2 regions of the Streptomyces sp. NPDC032472 genome follow, and region 1 is predicted to be linked to the other one. Evidence: riboswitches for the same ligand, from Rfam matches in the RefSeq annotation. Region 1 holds a riboswitch; the other holds the start of a gene.
The links. Region 1 has a riboswitch for thiamine pyrophosphate ahead of thiO (glycine oxidase ThiO). Riboswitches for the same ligand answer to the same signal wherever they lie in the genome.
Positions count from the first base shown of each region.

Region 2: another riboswitch for thiamine pyrophosphate. It lies ahead of AB0F11_RS17265 (CorA family divalent cation transporter); the one in region 1 lies ahead of thiO (glycine oxidase ThiO).

Region 1 is NZ_JBEZVK010000025.1:69,787-75,465, reverse strand. Features, by position in the region: gene AB0F11_RS18995 (hypothetical protein) at 1-392, opposite strand, end outside; gene metF (methylenetetrahydrofolate reductase [NAD(P)H]) at 433-1,350, opposite strand; gene thiE (thiamine phosphate synthase) at 1,460-2,107, opposite strand; gene AB0F11_RS18980 (Rv2175c family DNA-binding protein) at 2,195-2,560, opposite strand; gene AB0F11_RS18975 (FAD-dependent oxidoreductase) at 2,816-3,991, opposite strand; TPP riboswitch at 4,163-4,275, shown strand; gene thiO (glycine oxidase ThiO) at 4,273-5,442, shown strand; gene thiS (sulfur carrier protein ThiS) at 5,439-5,639, shown strand; gene AB0F11_RS18960 (thiazole synthase) at 5,645-5,679, shown strand, end outside.
Region 2 is NZ_JBEZVK010000022.1:54,101-59,779, forward strand. Features, by position in the region: gene AB0F11_RS17255 (molybdopterin-dependent oxidoreductase) at 1-266, opposite strand, end outside; TPP riboswitch at 439-612, shown strand; partial or broken gene AB0F11_RS17260 (SRPBCC family protein) at 653-1,093, opposite strand; gene AB0F11_RS17265 (CorA family divalent cation transporter) at 1,092-2,132, shown strand; gene AB0F11_RS17270 (acyltransferase) at 2,196-3,404, opposite strand; gene AB0F11_RS17275 (O-acetyl-ADP-ribose deacetylase) at 3,592-4,107, opposite strand; gene AB0F11_RS17280 (NAD(P)/FAD-dependent oxidoreductase) at 4,107-5,525, opposite strand; gene AB0F11_RS17285 (inositol monophosphatase family protein) at 5,603-5,679, opposite strand, start outside.

The sequences.
Region 1 (5,679 bases):
TACTCCAGCGCGGTCACCTCGAGCGAGGGCTCGGGGCGCGGGCCGCCCGCCCGGCGGCGCCGCGAGCCGCCGGCGGCCTGCCCCTTCGCCGTGGAGCCCTTGCCGCCGCCCTTGCCCTTGCCCTTGCCGCCGCTCTTGCCGCGGCGGATCGCCCAGCCGGCCTCGAAGCCCTTGCGGAAGGACAACGTCACCAGCGTCTGGCCCACCGCGAACGCGAGCGCGCCCACGGCGATGACCGGCACCGACGGCAGCACCACCCCGGCGACCACGCCGAGGAACCCGGCGAACGCGAGCAACCGCCAGCGCAGCCGGGCCTTGTACTGCATCAGGACCTCGGCAAGCAGCCACAGCGCGACGAAACCGAACGCGATGTAGAGGACCGTCATTCCCATGCGTGGCACCCCTCGGTACGGCCGCCCTGGGAACGGCCGATCAGGCCCGCTGGTGCAGGCCCAGATTCTCGTAGATCTCGAGAGTCGCCGTGGAGTTGTTCAGCGTGATGAAGTGCAGCCCCGGGACACCCTCGGACTGCAGTCGCGCGCAGAACTCCGTGGCGAACTCGATCCCCATGGAGCGTACAGCGGCCGGATCGTCCTTGACGGCGAGCATGCGCTCTTTCACGGCCTCGGGGAAGACGGCGTTGCTGAGTTGGGGCAGCCGGTCGAGCTGCTTGATGGCCACAACAGGCATGACCTCAGGGATGATCGGCGTCTCGCAGCCGGCCTTTTCGACGCTGTCGCGCAGCCGCAGATAGTTCTCGGGATCGAAAAACATCTGGGTGATCGCATAATCGGCGCCCGCGCGGCACTTGTCCACGAAGTGCCGGATGTCCGTGTTCCAGTCCTCCGAACGCGGGTGCATCTCGGGGAAAGCGGCCACGCCCACGCAGAAGTCGCCGGATTCCTTGAGCAGTCGGACCAGGTCGGCCGCGTAGTGCACGCCGTCGGGGTGCGCGACCCACGGACCCATGGGGTTGCCCGGCGGGTCGCCGCGCACGGCGAGCATGTTGCGGATGCCTGCGTCGGCGAACTGGCCGATCACGTTGCGCAGCTCGGCGATCGAGTGGTCGACGGCGGTGAGGTGCGCGACGGGCGTGAGGGTGGTGTCCGCGGCGATCTGCTGGGTGGCCTTCACGGTGCCGCCACGGGTGGAGCCGCCGGCGCCGTACGTCACGGAGACGAAGCTGGGGCCCACCGCCTCGATGCGGCGCAGCGCGTTCCAGAGGTTGCGCTCGCCGGTCTCGGTCTTGGGAGCCCAGAACTCGAAGGAGTACGAGGGGTCCCCGGACGCGAGCAGATCGCGGACCGTGCGTGCACGGTCCGTTCGGGTGGAAGCGGTTCCAAGGGCCATACGGGCAGGTTAGACGCGCGTCCGCGGACACCGAAGCGGCGTCCACCCATTGGACACGATTTTGGACAGTGGGCGGGGGTGGCCACCGGGGCCGGCCAGGGGCCGGGCCTCAGGCGAGCCGGGCCCGGACGCGCTTGGCCAGGTCGGCCGCGGCGGCGCCGGGGTCGGAGGCCTCGGTCAGGGCGCGGACGACGACGATGCGGGTGGCGCCGGCGTCGAGGACCTCGTCGAGGTTGTCTGCGTCGATCCCGCCGATGGCGAACCAGGGGCGGTCCTGCTCCAGGGAGGCCGCGTACCGGACGAGGCCCAGGCCGGGGGCGTGGCGGCCGGGCTTGGTGGGGGTCGGCCAGCAGGGGCCGGTGCAGAAGTAGTCCACGCCGGGCTCGGCGGCCGCCGCGGCCACCTCGTCCTCCGCGTGGCAGGACCGCCCGATCAGGACGCCCTCGCCCAGGATCGCGCGGGCGGCGGGGACGGGGATGTCGCCCTGGCCCAGGTGCAGGACGTCGGAGCCGATGGCGTGCGCGACGTCGGCGCGGTCGTTGACGGCGAGGAGCTTGCCGTGGCGGCGGGCGGCCTCGGCGAAGACCTGGAGGTGCTCCAGCTCCTCGCCGGCCTCCATGCCCTTGTCGCGGAGCTGGACGATGTCCACGCCGCCGGCCAGGACGGCGTCGAGGAACTCCGGGAGGTCCCCCTGCCGCTTGCGGGCGTCCGTGCACAGGTAGAGCCGGGCGTCGGACAGCTGGGCGTTCGCGGACATGGGGGTCCCCCTCGTGGGCACGATGCCGGGCCGCCGCGGTGGGCGGCGGCCGGGCAGCGCGGGTGGATCGGTGGGCTCAGGTACGGGTCAGAGGGCGAGCGCCTGGGCGCGGCGCTTCACCTCCGTGCCGCGATTCTCGCTCAGCGCCTGCACCGGGGTGCCGGGCAGGGTCGGGTCCGCGGTGAAGAGCCACTCCAGCATCTCCTCGTCGGAGAAGCCGTCGTCGCGCAGGACGGTCAGCAGGCCGGGCAGGCCCTTGACCAGCTTGTCGCCCGCGATGAAGGCGGCGGGCACCTGGAGGGCGCGGTTCTCACCGCGGCGTACGGCGATCAGCTGACCTTCCTTGACCAGCTGGCGGACCCGGGTCACTTCGATGTCGAGCATCTCGGCGATGTCGGGGAGGTACAGCCAGTCGGGGACAAGGGCATCGATCTTTGCGTCAATCTCGGTCACGGCACAAGCCTGCCACCTCCCACCCCCGCCCGGCACCCAAGCCACCCCATCCGTGGCCCCGCCCCGGACCCATCCGGCCCCGACCCACACCGGCCCGCCCCGCACCGGGCCGGGGCCCACCGGCTCCCGGGCCGCGCGCCCGGCCCGTCCAGCCCCCGGCTCCGCCGCCACCCACCCCGGCCATCGAAAAGCCGGGGTCCGGCAACTCCAGCCCCGTCGGCGATCGAGGCGCGGGGGGCCGGGGGGCGAGGGCCGCTAGGCGGTGGCGGACTTTATGGGGGTGGACGGGTCGGACAGTTTGGCCGGGTCCATCTGGGCGCCCGTTTCGATCAGGCGGCGGGCCTGGGCGAGGTCCCGCGGCCGGCCCACCGCGAGGATCGCGACCAGGGAGCCGGCCCGCAGCCAGCACACCGTCCAGGCGGACTCTCCCGGGTCCCCCCGCCACAGCAGGGTGTCCGCACCGGCGTGGTGGCCGGCGTACTGGACGAAGCGGCCGAACTGCTCGGACCAGAAGTACGGCACCGGGTCGTAGACCTCCAGCGGCCCCGGCCCCCCGCCGGCCAGGATGTTCGCCGCGACGACCCGCGGCCCCTGCAGCGCGTTGTCCCAGTGGTGCACCAGCAGCCGCGCCCCGTACCGCCCGGACGGGAAGGACGCGCAGTCGCCGACCGCGTACACCCCCGGCAGGGACGTCCGCAGGTGGGCGTCGGCCGTGACCGAGCCGTCCGGCCCGAGCTCGACGCCCGAGCCGGCCAGCCACCGCGTCGCGGGCCGCGCCCCGATGCCGACGACCACGGCCCCGGCCGGCAGCTCGCGGCCGTCCGCGAGCAGGACCCGCCCGGACTCGACCGAGGCCACCTTGGCCGAGGTCAGCAGGGCCGCGCCCACCTCCTCGTACCAGGCGGCCATGGGCGCCGCGACCTCGGCCGGGAGGGCACCCGCCAGCACCCGGTCCGCCGCCTCGACCACGGTCACCGCGCAGCCCGCCTCCCGCGCCGCGGTGGCGAACTCCGCGCCGATCCACCCCGCGCCGACGACCACCGTCGCCGGGGACTGCGCCAGCACCGGCCGCAGCCGCGCCGCGTCGTCCAGGGTGCGCAGCAGGTGGACGCCGGGGACCCCCTCCGCACCCGGGAGGGTCAGCGGCTCGGCCCCGGTCGCCAGCACGAGGACCCCGTACGGGACCGGCCCGGCCTCGGTGTCCAGCTCGCGGTCGGCGGCCCGCAGCCCGGTGACCTCCACTCCGAGCCGCAGCTCGATGCCGAGGCCCTCGAAGTCCACGTCGAAGGCGGAGTGCTCGGCCTTGCCGAGGAGCACCGCCTTGGACAGCGGGGGCCGGTCGTACGGCTGGTGGGGTTCGGCGCCCAGCAGGGTCACGGGGCCGGTCCACCCCTGCTCGCGGAGGGCGACCGCGGTCTGCACTCCGGCCATTCCGGCGCCGACGATGACGACGCCGTTCTCAGTCTCTTCCGTCTGCTCGCTCACATCCCCCAGCGTAGTCAACTGACGATCAGTCAGGAATCCGGCACCGCCGGGCACGGCCCCCCGCCCGGCATCCGGCACACTCCCCCTCCGCCGAGGCGAGCGGCTAGGGTGGCCATCGTTACCCATCGCGGGAGTCCGGACGTACCGGGCTGAGAGGGAGGCTGACCGGCCTCCGACCGTACGAACCTGATCCGGGTCATGCCGGCGAAGGGAGGGGCTGGAAGCCCATGCATTCATCCCGGAAGGGATCCGACGTCCTCGTCATCGGGGGCGGGATCATCGGCCTGGTCACCGCCTGGCGGGCGGCCCGCCGCGGGCTGCGCACCGCGCTCGCGGACCCCGCACCCGGCGGCGGCGCCGCCCGGGTCGCGGCGGGCATGCTCGCCGCGGTCACCGAGCTGCACTACGGCGAGGAGACCCTGCTCGGCCTCAACCTCGCCTCCGCCGCCCGCTACCCCGAGTTCGCCGCCGAGCTGGCCGACGCCAGCGGCGGCCTGGACATCGGCTACCGCGCCTGCGGCACCCTCGCCGTGGCCCTCGACGCCGACGACCGGCTCCACCTGCGCGAACTGCACGCCCTGCAGCGCCGCTGCGGCCTGGAGTCCGAGTGGCTCACCGGCCGCGAGTGCCGCCGGCTGGAGCCGATGCTCGCCCCGGGCGTGCGCGGCGGGCTGCGCGTGGACGGCGACCACCAGGTCGACCCGCGCCGGCTGGCCGCCGCCCTGCTGGCCGCCTGCGAGAACGCCGGCGTGGAGATCCACCGGGCGAGCGCCGGGCGGCTGCTGGTCGCCGCCGACCGGGCCGTCGGCGCGGCCCTCGACGACGGCACCGAGCTGTACGCGGACCAGGTGGTGCTGGCCGCGGGCTCGCTCAGCGGCCGGCTGGCCGGCGTACCGGACGAGGCGCTGCCGCCCGTCCGGCCGGTGAAGGGGCAGGTGCTGCGCCTGACCGTGCCGGCGGCGTACGCGCCGTTCCTGTCGCGGACGGTACGGGCGGTCGTGCGCGGCAGCCACGTGTACCTGGTGCCGCGGGAGAACGGCGAGCTCGTCGTCGGCGCCACCAGCGAGGAACTCGGCTGGGACACCACGGTCACCGCCGGCGGGGTGTACGAACTGCTGCGCGACGCCCACGAATTGGTGCCCGGGATCACCGAACTCCCGCTGACCGAGACCCTGGCGGGCCTGCGGCCCGGCTCCCCGGACAACGCCCCGCTGCTCGGGCCGACCGTACTGGCCGGGCTGCACCTGGCCACCGGGCACTACCGCAACGGGGTGCTGCTGACCCCGCTCACCGGCGACGCGCTCGCCGACCTGCTGACCACGGGCGCGCTGCCGGAGATCGCCCTCCCGTTCAGCCCGCTCCGCTTCTCCGCTGCACGTCAGGAGTCGTACGCATGACCATCTCCGTCAACGGCGAGCCGCGGGAGATCGCGGCCGGGACCACGCTCGCGTCGGTGGTCGCCACCCTCACCACGGCGCCGTCCGGCGTCGCGGCCGCCCTCAACGAGACCGTGGTGCCGCGCGGGCAGTGGCCGCTGACCGCGGTCGGCGAGGGCGACCGGATCGAGATCCTCACCGCGGTCCAGGGAGGCTGAGCACGATGGCCGACGACACCTTCGAACTGGGCGGCCGGAA
Region 2 (5,679 bases), on a different contig from region 1:
ACGTCGAGCTCCCGGTGGGGCATCGCGCACAGCTCCGCGTAGCCCACGTCGAGGGGCGCGGCCACGGCTCCGCCGATCCGCACGCGCCACCGGCCGGGGTCCGCCTCCGGGATGCCGAAGTGGTCGCGTACGAAGAAGGCCTCCACAGGAGTGACCGGCTCGGCCAGCGCCGCCCAGGGCGTCTGGGCGTTGTACGGGTCGGCGGTCACCGGCTCGGGCGCCCAGGCGGTGGCGCCGGAGCCGCGCGGCAGCGGCGATGCGGCCACGGCCGACACCTCCCGTCGGATCGTCGGACAAGCCGGCCGGCAGGGCGTGGCGTGGAGGGGAGTGCTGCTGCCCAGTCTAGGGCCCGGAAACCGCGAAAAAGACAATTAAAAACAAACAGGGCATCCCCCCTATTCCTCCCGGCGACGTGGGACTACTCTGTAGATAGGCCTACGAGGCGAGCGAGGGAGTTCGACCGGAGTAGCCGATTTCCGCGGAAGGTGTTCGTGTCCGCTGGGACCGACGTCGACGGTCGGGCTGAGAGGCCTGAAGGTCGGGACGACCCGAAGGCGACCTCCATCACCTGATCCGGACCATGCCGGCGCAGGGAGCCCGCTTCGTAGGTCGTTTTCATGCCCCCTCTGCCCTCCGGGCCGGCCGCGAGCGCCGCGGCGCCCGCGGCGAGGATCGCGGCGAAGGTACGGGCGATGACGGGCTTGGCGACGACCCGGGTGAAGGCCGCACCGAACGGGAGACGGACCTCGAACGTGGTCGTCCACACCACCTCCGCACCCCCGGGAACCTCCGTGAAGGTCATGCGGCCGAGCTCGTGCCGCGAGGGCGGGAAACTGCGCTCGACCGTGTAGTCGAAGCCGTGCGGCGCGCGGTACGCCGTGATCCGCTCCCGGAACCACCCGAAGGTCTCCATCTGCATCCCTTCCTGCCGAGCGGCGGCACGGGCACCCTCGGCGCCCGCGCCCATCACCCACAGGACGAGGGGCCCTCGCGGAACGTGACACCCGCCCCTTGTGTCGGCCGTCACGGCCGGGCCGCCCGAGCAACCATGGCTGTAGGGCATCCGTGGGCCGGACGCGAGGAGGAACACCATGATCGTGGACTGCGCGCACTACCGCGACGGGCGCCGCCAGCAAGAGGGCCCGATGTCGCTGGACCGGGCGGCCGCATGCTGCGAACAGGGCGGATTCGTCTGGCTGGGCCTCTTCGAACCCCGCCCGGAGGAGATGGACAAGGTCCGCGAGAGCTTCGGCCTGCACGAACTCGCCGTCGAGGACGCGCGGACCTTCCACCTGCGGCCGAAGGCCGAGCAGTACGAGGACGGCACCGAGCTGATCATCCTGCGCACCGCGCGCTACGACGACGAGCGCGAGGAGATCGACACCGGCGAGATCAGCGTCTTCCTCTCCGAACACTTCGTGATCACGGTGCGCCAGGGCATCGCCAGCGAGCTGCACGGGGCCCGCAGCCGGCTCGAACGGCGTCCCGAGCTGCTGCGCACGGGCAGCGCCTCGACCCTGTGGGCCATCCTCGACCAGGTCGTCGACAGCTACGCCCCGGTCGTCGCAGAACTCGACCGCGACATCGAGCAGATCGAGGCCACGGTCTTCTCCGGAGCGGTCGCCCCGACCGAACGCATCTACTTCCTGCGGCGCGAGGCCACCGACTTCTACCGCGCCGTGCACCCGCTGCTCGCGGTGCTCTCCCGCCTGCTCAAGCCGGGCAGGTCACCGGCCGAGCTGCTGCCGTACTTCCACAACGTGCACGACCACCTGCTGCTGGTGAACGAGGAGGTGGCTGCCCAGCGCGACCTGCTGGCCACCGTCCTGGAAGCGAACATCGCGGTGATCTCCGTCGAACAGAACAAGATCAACCTGCGGCAGAGCGCCACGATGGAACAGCTCACGATCCTCGCGACCGTCTTCCTGCCGCTGTCCTTCGTGGTCGGCTTCTTCGGCCAGAACTTCTCCTGGCTGGTCTCCCGGATCAGCGGCTTCCCCGCATTCCTCACCCTCACGGTCCTCGGCCTGCTGGTGCCATGCCTGGCCCTCTACATCTGGCTCCACCGCCGTCACCACCCCCCGATCCCCCACCCGAACCTCCCCACCCCCCTCCACGACGGACACCGGTAGCGCCGGTCGAGATGACAGGGAAGGCGACCGTGCGAGCACCCGGCCCAGGCGCGCCCCCGCCGCCTAGGAAGTGAGCTGCTGCGACCGCTCGGTCCGGGCGGTCAACAGCCGGCGCAGCAGCCGGGTGAGCGGCCGCTCCGCCAGGCGGTGCAGCAGCCAGGCGATCAGCACGACGCTTGCGATCACGCCGAGCAGGGTCGGCCATGCGCCCCACTGTTCGTTCCAGCGCCAGATGACCCGTACGCCCAGCGACTGGTGGACGAGGTAGAGCGGGTAGGAGATCGCGCCTGCGACGGGCAGCCAGCGCCACTGGATCCGGTCGAGCTTGCCGAGTGCGATCAGGCCCATCAGCAGGTACATCACGGTGATCGCGGTGAGGCAGACCTTCCAGTTGATGCCATGCCCCTCGCCCTCCATGATCGCGGGGAGCCGGTGCTGCATCAGCAGCCAGGACAGCCCCAGGATGCCCAGGGTCTCGCCCTCGATCCGGCCTGCTCGGCGGACCAGGTAGAACGCGATACCGGCGATGAAGAAGGGCGCCCATCGGGGCACCAGGAGCTGGTCCAGTAGCGGGATGCCCGACGCCGGCGCCAGGACCGAGCCCAGCGCCCAGACCCAGCAGAAGTTGGTGACCCGTCGGTGGCTGGTGCCCAGCAGGACGACGAGGGAGAAGACCAGATAGAAGCGCAGCTCGATCCAGAGCGTCCAGTAGACGTTGTCCACGCTGGGCACGCCGAGGGGTTCGTGCAACATGGTGAGGTTGGTCAGCATCTGGCCGACGGTGACCCGCGGCTCGCCCGGAAGGTGCGGGCCCAGCCGGGCGGCTGCCGAGGAGAGTACGACCGCTGTCCAGTAGAGCGGGAACAGTCGCAGGATCCGGCCCTGCCAGAAGTGCTGGAGCGATTTGCCCCAGCCGGACATGCAGATGACGAAGCCGCTGATCATGAAGAAGAAGACCACGCCCAGCCAGCCGAACTCGGCGACCCGGTGCAGCCGGGGAAACAGCTCGACCGCCGTTTGCTGCCAGGGGATCGCCCCCGATCCGGCCAGGTAGTGGAACAGGACCACCGACAGAGCCGCGAGCAGCCGCAGGCCGTCCAGCACTGCTATTCGCGGCGCCCGCACCGACCTCGCCCCATGGTCGGCCCGCCCGGACCCGCCGGCCCTCGACCACAGCCTCTGGCGGGCGCGTCGGAGGGGGTCGGGGGCTTCCTGCGGAGCCTCGGCGGGCACCGGGGCACGGTCCCCGGCGAGGATGAACCTGTCGGACATGACACCTCTGGAATTCCTGCGGTGTCCGCGACACCGGCGCATTTCGGGGATGGGAGCCCCGCGATCGTAGCTGTGTGCGCCCGCGGCCACCCCGCCCCACCCGGCCGGCACCGTGAGCGAAGGGCTCCGGCAGGCCGGACATGGCGTTGGCGATCACTGCCGACGAGGTCGGCGCATCCGCCGCCGGCTACGCGGAGGCGAGCTGGGTGGCGAAGGTTCTGTATGCCGCATCGTCGAAGAGGACGAACCTGACCTCCTCGACCGCGGTCTTCGTTGCGCGGACCGTTTCGATCGCGATGCGGGCGCCGTCGTCCATCGGCCAGCCGTAGATGCCGGTCGAGATGGCGGGGAAGGCCACCGTGCGGGCGCCCAGTTCGTCGGCGACGCGGAGGGATTCGCGGTAGCAGGAGGCCAGCAGGGCGCTGCGGTCCTCCTCGCGGGACCAGACCGGGCCGACCGTGTGGATCACCCAGCGGGCCGGGAGGCGGCCCGCCGTCGTGGCGACCGCCCGGCCGGTCGGCAGGCCGCTGCCGTAGTGGGAGGCGCGCAGGGCGCGGCAGGCCTCCAGGATCTCCGGGCCGCCGCGGCGGTGGATGGCGCCGTCCACTCCCCCGCCGCCCAGCAGGGAGGAGTTCGCGGCGTTGACCACCGCGTCCGCGTGCTCGGCGGTGATGTCGCCCTGGACGAGGGTGATGCGGACCATCAGGACTCCTTTCGCAGGTGCCGCCAGACCGCCTTGGCCGCGTTGTGGCCGGACATGCCGTGGACGCCGGGGCCGGGCGGGGTGGCGGAAGAGCACAGGAAGACGGCCGGGTGGGGCGTGGTGTACGGGGACAGGGAGAGCTTCGGGCGCAGCAGGAGCTGCAGGCCGGTGGCGGCGCCGCAGGCGATGTCCCCGCCGACGTAGTTGGGGTTGCGGGCGGCGAGCTGCGGCGGGCCGGCGGTGGCGCGGGCGAGGACGAGGTCGCGGAAGCCGGGGGCGAAGCGCTCCAGTTGGCGTTCGACGGCATCGGTGAGGTCGCCCTCCCAGCCGGCGGGCACGTGCCCGTACGCCCAGAAGACGTGCTTGCCCTCGGGCGCGCGGCCCGGGTCGACCAGGCTGGGCTGGGCGGTGATCAGGAAGGGGTTGCGGGGGGCGCGCCCGCCGGTGGCGAGCTGCAGGGCGGCGTCGATGTCGCGGGCGCGCGGGCCGATCTGCACGGTGCCGGCGCGGCGCGGTTCCTCGGCGGTCCACGGCACCGGGCCCGACAGGGCGTAGTCGATCTTGAAGGCGGCGGCGCCGTAGCGGTAGCCGTCGTACGTGCGCCCCAGGCGGGCGATGCGGGCCAGCGCGGTCGGCGAGGTGTCGAAGACGTACGCGCGGGCCGGGGGGAGGTCGTCGAGCCGCTTGACCTCGAAGCCGGTGTGGACGGTGCCGCCGAGGTCGGCGAGGTAGGCGGCGAGGGCGTCGGAGAGGGACTGCGAGCCGCCGCGCGCCATCGGCCAGCCGACCGCGTGCGCGGCCAGGGCGAAGACGAGGGAGACGGCGCCGGTGCCGATGCCGCCCAGCGGGGCGATGACGTGGGCGGCGAGCCCGGCGAGCAGGGCCTTGGCCCGCTCGTCGTGGAAGCGGCGCAGCAGCCAGCCGGCCGGCGGGAGTCCGGCGAGCCCGAAGCGGGCGAGGGTGAGCGGGTCGCGGGGCAGGGCGGTCGAGGGCAGGGCCATGAAGTCCCGTACCAGGCTGTCCCACTTGGAGGTGAACGGCTCGACCAGCCGCCGGTACGCGCCCGCGTCGCGCGGCCCGAGCGAGGCCGCCGTCTCGGCGACGGAGCGGGACAGCACGGCGGCCGTCCCGTCGTCGAAGGGGTGGGCCATCGGCAGCGGGGCGTGCAGCCACTCCAGCCCGTACCGCTTCAGCGGCATCGCGGAGAACGCCGGCGAGCCGATGCCGAGCGGGTGCACCGCGGAGCACGGGTCGTGGTGGAAGCCCGGGAGGGTGAGCTCCTCGGTGCGGGCCCCGCCGCCGACCGCCCCCGCGGCCTCGAAGACGGCCACCGAGCAGCCGCGCCGGGCCAGTTCGACGGCGGCCGTCAGCCCGTTGGGCCCCGCCCCCACCACGACCGCATCGAGAATCGACGGCACCTTGAGACCCCTTCGTCCGGCGGCGGCTTCGCCCCCAGGATATTCCGGCCGTCCATCCGGCCCTGTCCTACAGCGGGTTACGCCTTGCGCAGCAGGTCGCGGATGCGCAGGGCGGTGGGCTCGTCGCGGCCCACCGCGAACGGCAGCTCGTTGT